Regions from separate parts of the Kluyvera sp. CHPC 1.2972 genome, predicted to be linked through region 1. Evidence: predicted binding sites of a transcription regulator. Region 1 holds the regulator's gene; the other holds the start of a gene.
What was found. The regulator PhoB, encoded in region 1, activates phosphate uptake and scavenging genes when phosphate is short. The targets are predictions, from matches to a motif close to CTGTCATAAAACTGNCNNAT.
Positions count from the first base shown of each region.

Region 2: pstS (phosphate ABC transporter substrate-binding protein PstS) is a predicted target of PhoB. The motif match lies at 1,914-1,933, and genes of this name have one in related genera.

Region 1 is NZ_JAPKIB010000005.1:174,302-180,521, forward strand. Features, by position in the region: gene sbcC (exonuclease subunit SbcC) at 1-1,078, opposite strand, end outside; gene sbcD (exonuclease subunit SbcD) at 1,075-2,277, opposite strand; gene phoB (phosphate response regulator transcription factor PhoB) at 2,469-3,158, shown strand; gene phoR (phosphate regulon sensor histidine kinase PhoR) at 3,180-4,475, shown strand; gene brnQ (branched-chain amino acid transporter carrier protein BrnQ) at 4,885-6,204, shown strand.
Region 2 is NZ_JAPKIB010000002.1:30,850-37,069, forward strand. Features, by position in the region: gene glmS (glutamine--fructose-6-phosphate transaminase (isomerizing)) at 1-1,712, shown strand, start outside; gene pstS (phosphate ABC transporter substrate-binding protein PstS) at 2,009-3,049, shown strand; gene pstC (phosphate ABC transporter permease PstC) at 3,123-4,082, shown strand; gene pstA (phosphate ABC transporter permease PstA) at 4,082-4,972, shown strand; gene pstB (phosphate ABC transporter ATP-binding protein PstB) at 5,024-5,797, shown strand; gene phoU (phosphate signaling complex protein PhoU) at 5,812-6,220, shown strand, end outside.

The sequences.
Region 1 (6,220 bases):
GCTGGATGTGTTCGTTTTCCTGCAGCCACTGCTGAAGCTGACTTTGGGTCTGCTGGAGCGCGGTGGCCTGCTGCTCGGCGCTTAGACGAATGCGGTCACGAAGGCGGCGGGAATCATGTAAGCGAGTATTTACTTGCTCTACTAACTGGTGGGTTTTCACCACCGTGGCGGCCTGCTCTTGCAACTGCGTCCAGCGCGGGCGTAACGCTTCCGCAGGCTGCGCCCGGTTGAGTGCAGCAAGCTGTGGCTGCGCCTCTTCCAGCGCCTGACGGGCGGCAGTGAGCGACTGCTGGTGGATCTTCCCGTCCTGTTCCAGTTCCTGCTGGCGGGTGAGCCACTGCTGATGCAGCGCAGCGACGGTCTGCTGCTGTTGCCACTGCAGTTCGTCAGAAGTAAGCGCCTGCAAACTCTGTGTCAGGGTCTGCTGCTGCTCTTCGCTCAGCAGCACCACGCCGCTGGCCTGCGCCTGAAGCTTCTCCAGTTCCCCCCGCGCCTGCTTATGTTTTTCAAAGACCTGCGCTGAAATCTGACCATAAATTTCAGTGCCGGTTAGCTCTTCGAGTAACTCGGCGCGCTCTTTTGGCTCGGCGTTGAGGAAAGCGGCAAACTGGCCTTGAGAGAGCATCATTGAGCGGGTAAAACGACCATAGTCGAGTCCGGTCAACGAGGCGGTCATTTCCAGCTTGTCTTTAATTTTGTCCGCCAGAATTTGCCCGTCATCGCAGCGCGCCAGCTCGACACGCGGCGCCTGTAGGTTGCCGTCCGGCTGATTGCGGGCGCGGTTCTGGCTCCAGAAGGCGCGGTAGGCTACGCCCTGAACCTCGAACTCGACCTCCGCCAGACATTCGGCGGTGTCACGGGTCATCAGGTCGTTTTGCGACTGGGAGACGTTACTTAGACGCGGTGTCTTGTGGTACAGCGCCAGGCAGATGGCGTCCAGCAGCGTGGTTTTCCCTGCGCCGGTTGGGCCGGTAATGGCAAACAGACCGTTGCTGGCGAACGGCTCCTGGGTGAAATCGATTTTCCACTCGCCCTTGAGCGAGTTGAGGTTTTTCAGGCGCAGGCTGAGAATTTTCATGGTTGTTCCTCCTCGCCAAGGCTCTGGAGCGTGTCATTAAACAGCGCGTGCAGGCGCTGTTGCTGCGGCTCCTCCAACGTTTCCAGCGCCAGGCGGCGCTGAAATACCTCTTCGACGCTCAGTTCGCTCAAGGTTTCGCGCTCAAGGCTTGCCAGAATGCGCTGGCGCTGTTCACGACTGCGGCGCACCAGCAGCACGTCGACCGGCAGGTCGTCAGTGATGGCCTGAATTTTACGTTGAATGTCATGCAGGTATTCGTCGCTGGTGATTTCAATATCCACCCAGGTGCTCGGCTCTGCGGCGGTATCGCGCCATTCGGCGAGCTGGGCGCTGATAGCGTCAAAATCGCCTTTGATTACCGCCAGCGGCTGAGTCACGGGCACGGTAAGCGGCGTGACGTCGGCAAGCTTGCCGTCGCTGAAGCTCACCAGATTGACGCTTTTGGCTTTGCCGGTTTCATCAAAGCTGAGAGCGATAGGCGAACCGCTGTAGCGAATATGCTCGCTGCCGCCGATTTTCTGCGCCCGGTGGATGTGGCCCAGCGCGATATAGTCGGCAGGCGGGAAGTTTTGCGCCGGAAACGCGTCCAGTGTGCCAATATAAATGTCGCGCACCGCGTCACTTTTGCTGGCTCCGACGGTGGTCAGATGGCCGCTGGCAATAATCGGCAGCGTGGCGTCGCCGCGCAGTTCACAAGCCTGCTGGTATTGCTGCTGGTAATAGTCGGTAATGCTCGCCAGCACCTGCTGGACTTTTTCGCCGCCGGAGAGCCCCGCCTGACTGGTAATAATGTCACGCGGGCGCAGGAACGGCACCGGGCAGAACACCGCGCCGGGCGTGCCGTCGCGGCGATTCAGAATAAAGGGGGCATGGCCGGCGCTGGCGATCACCGTGGTATTCAGAAATGAGAGAATATCGCGGGATTCATTCAGCGTTGCCACGGAGTCATGGTTGCCCGCCAGCACAACCAGATGGCAGCCGGTCTGCTGCAAATTGACCACAAATCGGTTGTACAGCTCGCGCGCATAGCTTGGCGGGGAGCCGGTATCGAAGATATCGCCCGCGACAATAATGGCATCCACCTGCTCGTGTTCGGCGGTGGTGAGCAGCCAGTTCAGGAACGCGTCATGTTCAGCCGCGCGGCTTTTGCTGTAGAAGTTCTGGCCAAGGTGCCAGTCCGATGTGTGGATGATGCGCATAGCGGTTCCGTGAGAAGTGGCGTAAAGTTGATTATAAACATCAGCCTACGTTGAGGTCGATGAGCGCGTTTTGCGTGTGTCATAAACGGTAAACCGCGATCATCTAACGGTCATGTTTTTCATAAATCTGTCATAAATCTGACGCATAATGACGCCGTATATAATACTGATGTCTAAAAACAGGGCAAATAATGGCAAGACGTATTCTGGTCGTTGAAGATGAAGCGCCAATCCGCGAGATGGTCTGTTTCGTTCTGGAGCAAAACGGTTTTCAGCCGGTGGAAGCAGAAGATTACGATACCGCTATCAGCAAACTGAATGAACCCTGGCCCGATCTTATTCTGCTCGACTGGATGTTACCGGGCGGCTCGGGACTGCAATTTATTAAGCATATCAAACGTGAAGCGCTGACGCGTGACATTCCGGTAGTGATGCTCACTGCTCGTGGTGAAGAAGAAGACCGCGTGCGGGGCCTCGAAACCGGCGCCGACGATTACATCACCAAACCTTTCTCGCCAAAAGAGCTGGTTGCCCGCATTAAAGCGGTAATGCGCCGTATTTCACCGATGGCGGTGGAAGAGGTGATTGAGATGCAGGGGCTGAGCCTTGACCCGACCTCTCACCGCGTGATGACCGGTGAAAACCCGCTGGATATGGGGCCAACCGAATTTAAGCTGCTGCATTTCTTTATGACGCACCCGGAGCGCGTGTACAGTCGCGAACAGCTGCTGAACCACGTCTGGGGCACCAACGTTTATGTTGAAGACCGTACCGTCGACGTGCATATTCGTCGTCTGCGTAAGGCGCTGGAACACAGTGGTCATGACCGCATGGTGCAAACCGTTCGCGGCACGGGTTATCGTTTCTCTGCCCGTTTCTAATTTTTGACAGGAGTGTGACGCGTGCTGGAACGGCTGTCATGGAAAAGGCTGGTACTGGAGCTGCTGTTATGCTGTCTCCCGGCCGCGATACTGGGACTGATTTTTGGTTATCTGCCGTGGTTTTTACTGGCGGCAGTGACCGGGCTGCTCATCTGGCATTTCTGGAATTTACTGCGACTCTCCTGGTGGCTTTGGGTCGACCGAAGTATGACCCCTCCGCCGGGACGCGGCAGCTGGGAGCCCTTGCTCTACGGGCTTAATCAGATGCAGCTGCGTAATAAAAAACGCCGCCGCGAGCTGGGTAATTTGATTAAGCGCTTTCGTAGCGGCGCCGAGTCGCTGCCGGATGCGGTGGTGCTTACCACCGAAGAGGGGGCCATTTTCTGGTGTAATGGCCTGGCCCAGCAGCTGCTGGGGCTTCGCTGGCCCGACGATAGCGGGCAGAATATCCTCAACCTGCTGCGTTACCCCGAATTTATCCAACACCTCAAAAAGCGCGATTTCTTAAAGCCGTTGCATCTGGTGCTGAACAGCGGTCGCCATCTGGAGATCCGCGTGATGCCGTATACCGACCGTCAGTTGCTGATGGTGGCGCGCGATGTCACGCAGATGCACCAGCTGGAAGGGGCGCGGCGTAACTTCTTCGCCAACGTCAGCCATGAGCTGCGCACGCCGTTGACCGTGCTGCAGGGCTACCTGGAGATGATGCAGGAGCAGGTGCTGGAAGGGAACGTGCGTGAGAAAGCGCTGCACACCATGCGTGAGCAGACGCAGCGTATGGAAGGGCTGGTTCGACAACTGCTGACGCTCTCTAAAATCGAGGCTTCACCGACGCTGGCGCTGAACGAAAAGATTGATGTACCGATGATGCTGAAGGTAGTGGAACGCGAAGCGCAGACGCTCAGCCAGCATAAGCACCAGTTCCACTTTGAGATTGATGAGACGCTGAAAGCGCTGGGTAACGAAGAACAACTGCGAAGCGCGATGTCGAACCTGGTCTATAACGCCGTTAACCATACGCCGGAAGGCACGTTGATTACCGTACGCTGGCAACACGCGCCGCACGGGGCATTGTTCAGCGTCGAGGATAACGGCCCGGGGATTGCGCCTGAGCACCTGCCAAGGCTGACCGAGCGTTTTTATCGCGTTGATAAAGCGCGCTCGCGGCAGACCGGCGGCAGCGGTTTGGGACTGGCAATTGTTAAACATGCGGTTAATCATCACGATAGTCGACTGGATATTACCAGCGAGCCCGGCAAAGGTTCATGCTTCAGCTTCCTGCTGCCGGAACGTTTAATTGCCAGAAATAGCGAGTAATTTCACCCTTGTCAGCTTAACTTTCCACAGACCAGCTTCGGCTGGTCTGTTTGCTTTGCAGTCAAGTAAACCCCGCGTGATTTACGAACGTCTGATTATTTTTTGTTCGCATGATTAGCCGGATGTTTTTCTTAAATCCAGTTAATACGTCTGCCTATTTTTTCACTATCAATATAATCATCTGGTTTTGCGATCCCGTGTTGCTTTAAAACGTTATAAGCGTTTAAATTGGCCCCCATGCAGTCGTAAACAGACTGTATATGCGCGGTAAATCAAAAAACTATTCTTCTCTACGCCGCGAAGGGAGCATATCCCGCTGAGTTTATTGTCAGTTTCCTCTGCATCATTCCACAGGCGCTGGCACAATAAATTTGTTTTACAACACCACATCCACAGGCTGTAGTTACATATGACCCATCAATTAAAATCGCGTGACATCATCGCTCTGGGCTTTATGACCTTCGCGTTGTTCGTTGGCGCAGGCAACATCATTTTCCCTCCAATGGTTGGTTTGCAGGCCGGTCCTCACGTCTGGACTGCCGCGATCGGCTTCCTGATTACCGCCGTTGGTCTTCCGGTACTGACCGTGGTCGCGCTGGCGAAAGTGGGCGGCGGCGTGGACAGCCTGAGTACGCCAATTGGTAAAGTCGCGGGCGTGCTGCTCGCGACGGTCTGCTATCTGGCGGTTGGCCCGCTGTTTGCGACGCCACGTACCGCCACTGTCTCGTTTGAAATCGGGATCGCGCCGCTGACCGGCAGCGGTGAACTGCCGCTGTTTATCTACAGCGTTATCTACTTCGCGCTGGTTATCCTGGTGTCGCTCTATCCAGGTAAACTGCTGGATACCGTCGGCAACTTCCTGGCGCCGCTGAAAATCCTGGCACTGATTGTACTGTCCGTTGCCGCCGTGATGTGGCCAGCTGGCCCGATTAGCCATGCGATGGAAGCCTATGAAACTGCAGCGTTCTCAAATGGCTTTGTGAACGGCTATTTGACCATGGATACGCTGGGCGCGATGGTGTTTGGTATCGTTATCGTTAACGCCGCGCGTTCCCGCGGTGTGACCGAAGCGCGTCTGCTGACTCGCTATACCATCTGGGCTGGCCTGATGGCCGGTGTCGGCCTGACGCTGCTGTACCTGGCGCTGTTCCGCCTGGGTTCCGATAGCGCGACGCTGGTCGATCAGAACGCGAACGGTGCGGCAATCCTGCACGCTTACGTACAGCATACCTTCGGTGGCGCGGGCAGCTTCCTGCTGGCGGCATTGATCTTCATCGCTTGTCTGGTCACCGCAGTGGGCCTGACCTGTGCTTGCGCCGAGTTCTTTGCCCAATACCTGCCGTTCTCCTACCGTACGCTGGTCTTTATCCTCGGCCTGTTCTCTATGGCGGTGTCGAATCTGGGGCTGAGCCACCTGATTCAAATCTCTATTCCGGTGCTGACCGCGATTTATCCGCCATGTATCGCACTCGTAGTGCTGAGTTTTACCCGCAATTGGTGGCATAATTCGGGCCGCGTTATTGCACCACCGATGTTTATCAGCCTGGTATTTGGTATCCTTGACGGCATCAAAGCCTCTGCTTTTGCAGATGTGCTGCCGGCGTGGACTGCCCGTTTACCGCTGGCCGAGCAAGGCCTTGCATGGCTGATGCCGACGGTTGTGATGGCGGTTCTGGCGATTATCTGGGACCGTACAGCAGGTCGTCAGGTGACATCCAGCGCCCACTAATCGGCGTTTGCATCAA
Region 2 (6,220 bases), on a different contig from region 1:
AAGGTCATATGACCCGCCTGCGTCGTCTGGGGAAAGTCCAGATGCTGTCACAAGCTGCGGAAGAACATCCGCTGGTGGGCGGCACCGGTATTGCTCACACCCGCTGGGCAACCCACGGCGAACCGTCGGAAGGCAACGCGCATCCGCATGTTTCTGACCACATTGCGGTGGTGCATAACGGCATCATCGAAAACCATGAACCGCTGCGCGAAATGCTGCAGGCGCGTGGCTATGTTTTTGTTTCAGCGACCGATACCGAGGTGATCGCTCACCTGGTGCACTGGGAGATGGAACAGGGCGGTACCCTGCGTGAAGCCGTGCTGCGCGCTATCCCGCAGCTGCGAGGTGCCTACGGCACGGTGATTATGGATTCTCGCGACCCAAGCACGCTGCTGGCCGCGCGTTCCGGTAGCCCGCTGGTTATCGGCCTCGGCATGGGCGAGAACTTTATCGCTTCTGACCAGCTGGCGCTGCTGCCGGTCACCCGTCGCTTTATCTTCCTCGAAGAGGGCGATATTGCCGAAGTGACGCGCCGTTCGGTCGCGGTATTCGATAAGTCTGGTGCCAGCGTGAAGCGTCAGGAGATCGAATCTAACCTGCAATATGACGCGGGCGATAAAGGTATCTATCGCCACTACATGCAGAAAGAGATCTACGAACAGCCGAACGCCATCAAAAACACCTTAACCGGGCGAATCAGCCACGGCAAAGTGGATCTCAGCGAGCTGGGCCCACAGGCCGACGCGCTGCTTTCTCGCGTTGAACATATCCAGATTATCGCCTGCGGCACCTCCTATAACTCCGGGATGGTCGCGCGCTACTGGTTTGAATCACTGGCCGGCATGCCGTGTGATGTCGAAATTGCTTCGGAATTCCGCTATCGCAAATCGGCCGTCCGCCCGAACAGCCTGGTGATTACCCTGTCGCAGTCTGGCGAAACCGCCGACACGCTGGCAGGCCTGCGCCTGACTAAAGAACTGGGATACCTAGGCTCGCTGGCAATTTGTAACGTCGCGGGGTCCTCGCTGGTGCGTGAATCCGATCTGGCGATTATGACCAATGCCGGGGCGGAAATTGGCGTGGCGTCCACCAAAGCGTTCACCACCCAGTTGACGGTACTGCTGATGCTGGTGGCGAAGATGGCGCGTCTGAAAGGGGCGGATGCGTCCGTGGAGCATGAGATAGTTCATGCGCTGCAGGCGCTGCCAAGCCGCATCGAGCAGATGCTGTCTCAGGACAAACGCATTGAAGCGCTGGCGGAAGATTTCTCCGACAAGCATCACGCGCTGTTCCTGGGTCGCGGCGATCAGTACCCGATTGCCCTTGAAGGTGCGCTGAAGCTCAAAGAGATCTCCTACATTCACGCGGAAGCGTATGCCGCAGGCGAGCTGAAACATGGCCCGCTGGCGCTTATCGATGCGGATATGCCGGTTATCGTCGTCGCACCGAATAACGAACTGCTGGAAAAACTGAAATCCAACATCGAAGAGGTGCGCGCGCGCGGCGGTGAGCTGTACGTGTTTGCTGATAAAGATGCGGCGTTCAGCAACAGCGACAATATGCACATCATCGAGATGCCGCACGTAGAAGAGGTGATTGCACCTATTTTCTACACCGTGCCGCTGCAACTACTGGCTTACCACGTGGCGCTGATCAAAGGCACCGATGTAGACCAGCCGCGTAACCTGGCGAAGTCGGTTACCGTCGAATAAGTTCGGTTAGTCAAAACGATCCGGCTCTGCCTCAGGCACAGCCGGATTTTTTTTATCACCAGAAGCTGTCATAAAGCGTGACTTTTACGCTGTCATAAAAAGAAAATTTTGCGGTAATTTCATTGTAAATTATTTTTATAACGTACTGATTTATATTGATTTAATAATATTGTTTTTCGCATGGTTTTCGTTGTCATTAAACTGTAATAAACCTTACATATAACTGTCACCTGATTGTCCTATTTTGCTCCTCGTAGCCACTAAACAATCATTTACGGATTCTTGCAGGAGACATTATGAAAGTTATGCGTACCACTGTCGCAACTGTTGTCGCCGCGACCTTATCGATGAGCGCTTTCTCTGCTTTTGCAGCAGCAAGCCTGACGGGTGCTGGTGCAACCTTCCCGGCGCCAGTGTATGCCAAATGGGCAGATACCTATCAGAAAGAGACCGGTAGCAAAGTAAACTACCAGGGTATCGGCTCCTCCGGTGGCGTAAAACAAATTACCGCTAACACCGTTGATTTCGGCGCATCTGATGCTCCGCTGTCTGACGACAAACTGGCTCAGGAAGGCCTGTTCCAGTTCCCGACCGTTATCGGCGGTGTGGTTCTGGCTGTTAACATCCCTGGCCTGAAATCCGGCGAGCTGGTGCTTGACGGTAAAACCCTGGGCGACATCTACCTGGGTAAAATCAAGAAGTGGGATGACGCTGCCATTACCAAACTGAACCCGGGCGTTAAGCTGCCTTCTCAGAACATCGCCGTTGTGCGTCGTGCTGATGGTTCCGGTACCTCTTTCGTGTTCACCAGCTACCTGTCTAAAGTGAACGAAGAGTGGAAATCCAAAATTGGTGCGGGCTCTACGGTAAACTGGCCGACCGGTCTGGGCGGTAAGGGTAACGACGGTATCGCGGCATTCGTACAGCGTCTGCCTGGCTCCATCGGTTACGTTGAATATGCTTACGCTAAGCAGAACAACCTGGCTTACACCAAACTGGTTTCTGCCGATGGCAAGCCGGTTAGCCCGACTGAAGACAACTTTGCGAACGCCGCTAAAGGCGTTGACTGGAGCAAATCCTTCGCGCAGGACCTGACTAACCAGAAAGGTGACAACGCGTGGCCGATTACCTCCACCACCTTCATCCTGGTTCATAAACAGCAGCAGAAACCTGAGCAAGGTGCTGAAGTGCTGAAGTTCTTTGACTGGGCGTATAAAAACGGCGGCAAACAGGCGAACGAGCTTGATTACGCCACTCTGCCTCAGAGCGTGGTTGAGCAGGTTCGTGCTGCATGGAAGACCAACGTGAAAGATAGCAGCGGTAAAGCGCTGTACTGATTACGGTAGCCCGGCGGAAACGCCGGGCAACGTGTAAGCGTCGTGGCGGATTTTAAACTGGAAAGAGTGATTTATGGCTGCAACTAAGCCTGCTTTTAACCCACCGGGTAAAAAGGGTGACATGATATTCAGCGCGCTGGTAAGACTGGCTGCGCTGATTGTGCTATTGATGTTGGGCGGGATTATCGTCTCTCTGATCATCTCCTCCTGGCCTAGTATGGAGAAGTTCGGCTTCGCCTTCTTGTGGACCAAAGAGTGGGATGCGCCTAACGACATCTACGGCGCGCTGGTACCAATTTACGGTACGCTCGTGACCTCCTTTATCGCGCTGCTGATCGCCGTTCCGGTGAGCTTCGGTATCGCACTCTTCCTGACTGAACTGGCACCGAACTGGCTGAAACGCCCGTTAGGTATCGCGATTGAACTGCTGGCGGCGATTCCCAGCATCGTTTACGGCATGTGGGGCCTGTTTATCTTTGCTCCGCTGTTCGCGACCTACTTCCAGGAGCCCGTCGGCAATATCCTTTCTAACATCCCGTTTGTCGGTGCGCTGTTCTCCGGCCCGGCGTTTGGTATCGGTATCCTGGCGGCTGGGGTTATCCTCGCCATCATGATCATCCCGTATATCTCCGCCGTTATGCGTGATGTATTCGAACAAACCCCGGTGATGATGAAAGAGTCGGCCTACGGCATCGGCTGCACCACCTGGGAAGTTATCTGGCGTATCGTTCTGCCGTTCACCAAAAACGGGGTCATAGGCGGCGTGATGCTCGGCCTGGGCCGCGCGCTGGGTGAAACGATGGCGGTAACCTTTATCATCGGTAACACCTACCAGCTCGACAGCGCATCGCTGTATATGCCGGGCAACAGCATTACCTCCGCACTGGCGAACGAATTCGCCGAAGCGGAATCTGGTCTGCACGTCTCCGCGTTGATGGAACTGGGTCTTATCCTGTTTGCGATTACCTTTATCGTGCTGGCGGCATCGAAGTTCATGATTATGCGCCTGGCGAAAAACGAGGGGGCACGCTAATGACGACGCTGGAAATGCAAAGCACCGCCGCGCTGGCGGAGTCTCGCCGCAAGATGCAGGCGCGTCGCCGCATGAAGAACCGCATTGCGCTGACGCTATCGATGGCCACCATGATCTTCGGCCTGTTCTGGCTGGTGTGGATCCTGATGGCGACCATTACCCGCGGCATCGACGGTATGTCGCTGGCGCTGTTTACCGAAATGACGCCGCCGCCAAATACGGCGGGCGGTGGTCTGGCTAACGCCCTGGCGGGCAGCGGCCTGCTGATCCTGTGGTCGACCGTTATCGGTACCCCGCTGGGCATTATGGCGGGCATCTATCTGGCGGAGTACGGGCGTAAATCCTGGCTTGCTGAAGTGATTCGCTTCATTAACGACATTCTGCTCTCCGCACCCTCCATCGTGGTCGGTCTGTTCGTCTACACCATCGTGGTGGCGCAGATGCAGCACTTCTCCGGCTGGGCGGGCGTGATTGCGCTGGCGCTGCTGCAGGTACCTATCGTTATTCGTACCACCGAGAACATGCTGAAACTGGTGCCGGATAGCCTGCGTGAAGCAGCCTACGCGCTGGGCACGCCGAAATGGAAGATGATCTCTGCGATTACGCTGAAAGCGTCTATCTCCGGGATTATGACCGGTATTCTGCTGGCTATTGCGCGTATCGCCGGTGAAACGGCCCCGCTGCTGTTTACCGCGCTCTCCAACCAGTTCTGGAGCACCGACATGATGCAGCCCATCGCCAACCTGCCGGTGACCATCTTTAAATTTGCGATGAGCCCGTTTGCTGAGTGGCAGCAACTGGCCTGGGCCGGGGTGCTGATTATCACTCTGTGCGTACTGCTGCTGAACATTCTGGCGCGCGTTATTTTCGCGAAGAAGAAACACGGTTAATTTTTTACAGCGCGGCCAACGATGGCGGCGCTGGATGAGGAAGAGATTGAGATGAGTATGGTGAACACAACTCCGGGTAAAATTTCAGTACGTGACCTGAACTTCTACTACGGCAAATTCCATGCCCTGAAGAACATCAACCTGGATATCGCCAAAAACCAGGTAACGGCGTTTATCGGCCCGTCAGGCTGCGGTAAATCGACGCTGCTGCGTACCTTCAACAAGATGTTTGAACTGTACCCGGAGCAGCGTGCAGAAGGTGAAATTCTGCTGGATGGCGACAATATTCTCACCAATACCCAGGATATCGCCCTGCTGCGTGCCAAAGTGGGTATGGTGTTCCAGAAGCCAACGCCGTTCCCGATGTCGATTTACGACAACATCGCCTTCGGCGTGCGTCTGTTTGAAAAGCTCTCTCGCACCGATATGGACGAACGCGTGCAGTGGGCTTTGACCAAGGCCGCATTATGGAACGAAACCAAGGATAAACTGCACCAGAGCGGGTACTCTCTCTCCGGTGGTCAGCAGCAGCGTCTGTGCATCGCGCGCGGTATCGCGATTCGCCCGGAAGTTCTGCTGCTGGATGAGCCGTGTTCCGCTCTTGACCCGATCTCCACCGGGCGTATCGAAGAGCTGATTACCGAGCTGAAAGAGGATTACACCGTCGTTATCGTGACCCACAACATGCAGCAGGCTGCACGTTGCTCCGACCACACGGCATTTATGTACCTGGGCGAGTTGATTGAGTTCAGTAACACGGACGATCTGTTCACCAAGCCCGCGAAGAAACAAACAGAAGATTACATCACCGGTCGTTACGGTTGATTCAGGAGCGCGTTGTGGACAATCTGAACCTTAATAAACATATTTCCGGCCAGTTCAACGCTGAACTGGAAAGCATTCGTACCCAGGTGATGACCATGGGCGGTATGGTGGAGCAGCAGCTTTCTGATGCCATTACCGCCATGCATAACCAGGACAGCGAACTGGCAAAACGCGTGATCGACGGCGACAAAAACGTCAACATGATGGAAGTGGCGATCGACGAAGCCTGCGTGCGCATTATCGCCAAGCGTCAGCCGACGGCGAGCGACCTGCGTCTGGTGATGGCGATTATCAAAACCATCGCCGAGCTGGAACGTATTGGCGATGTGGCTGATAAAATCTGTAGTACGGCGCTGGAGAAATTCTCTCATCAGCATCAGCCGCTGCTGGTCAGCCTGGAATCACTGGGCCGCCACACCGTGC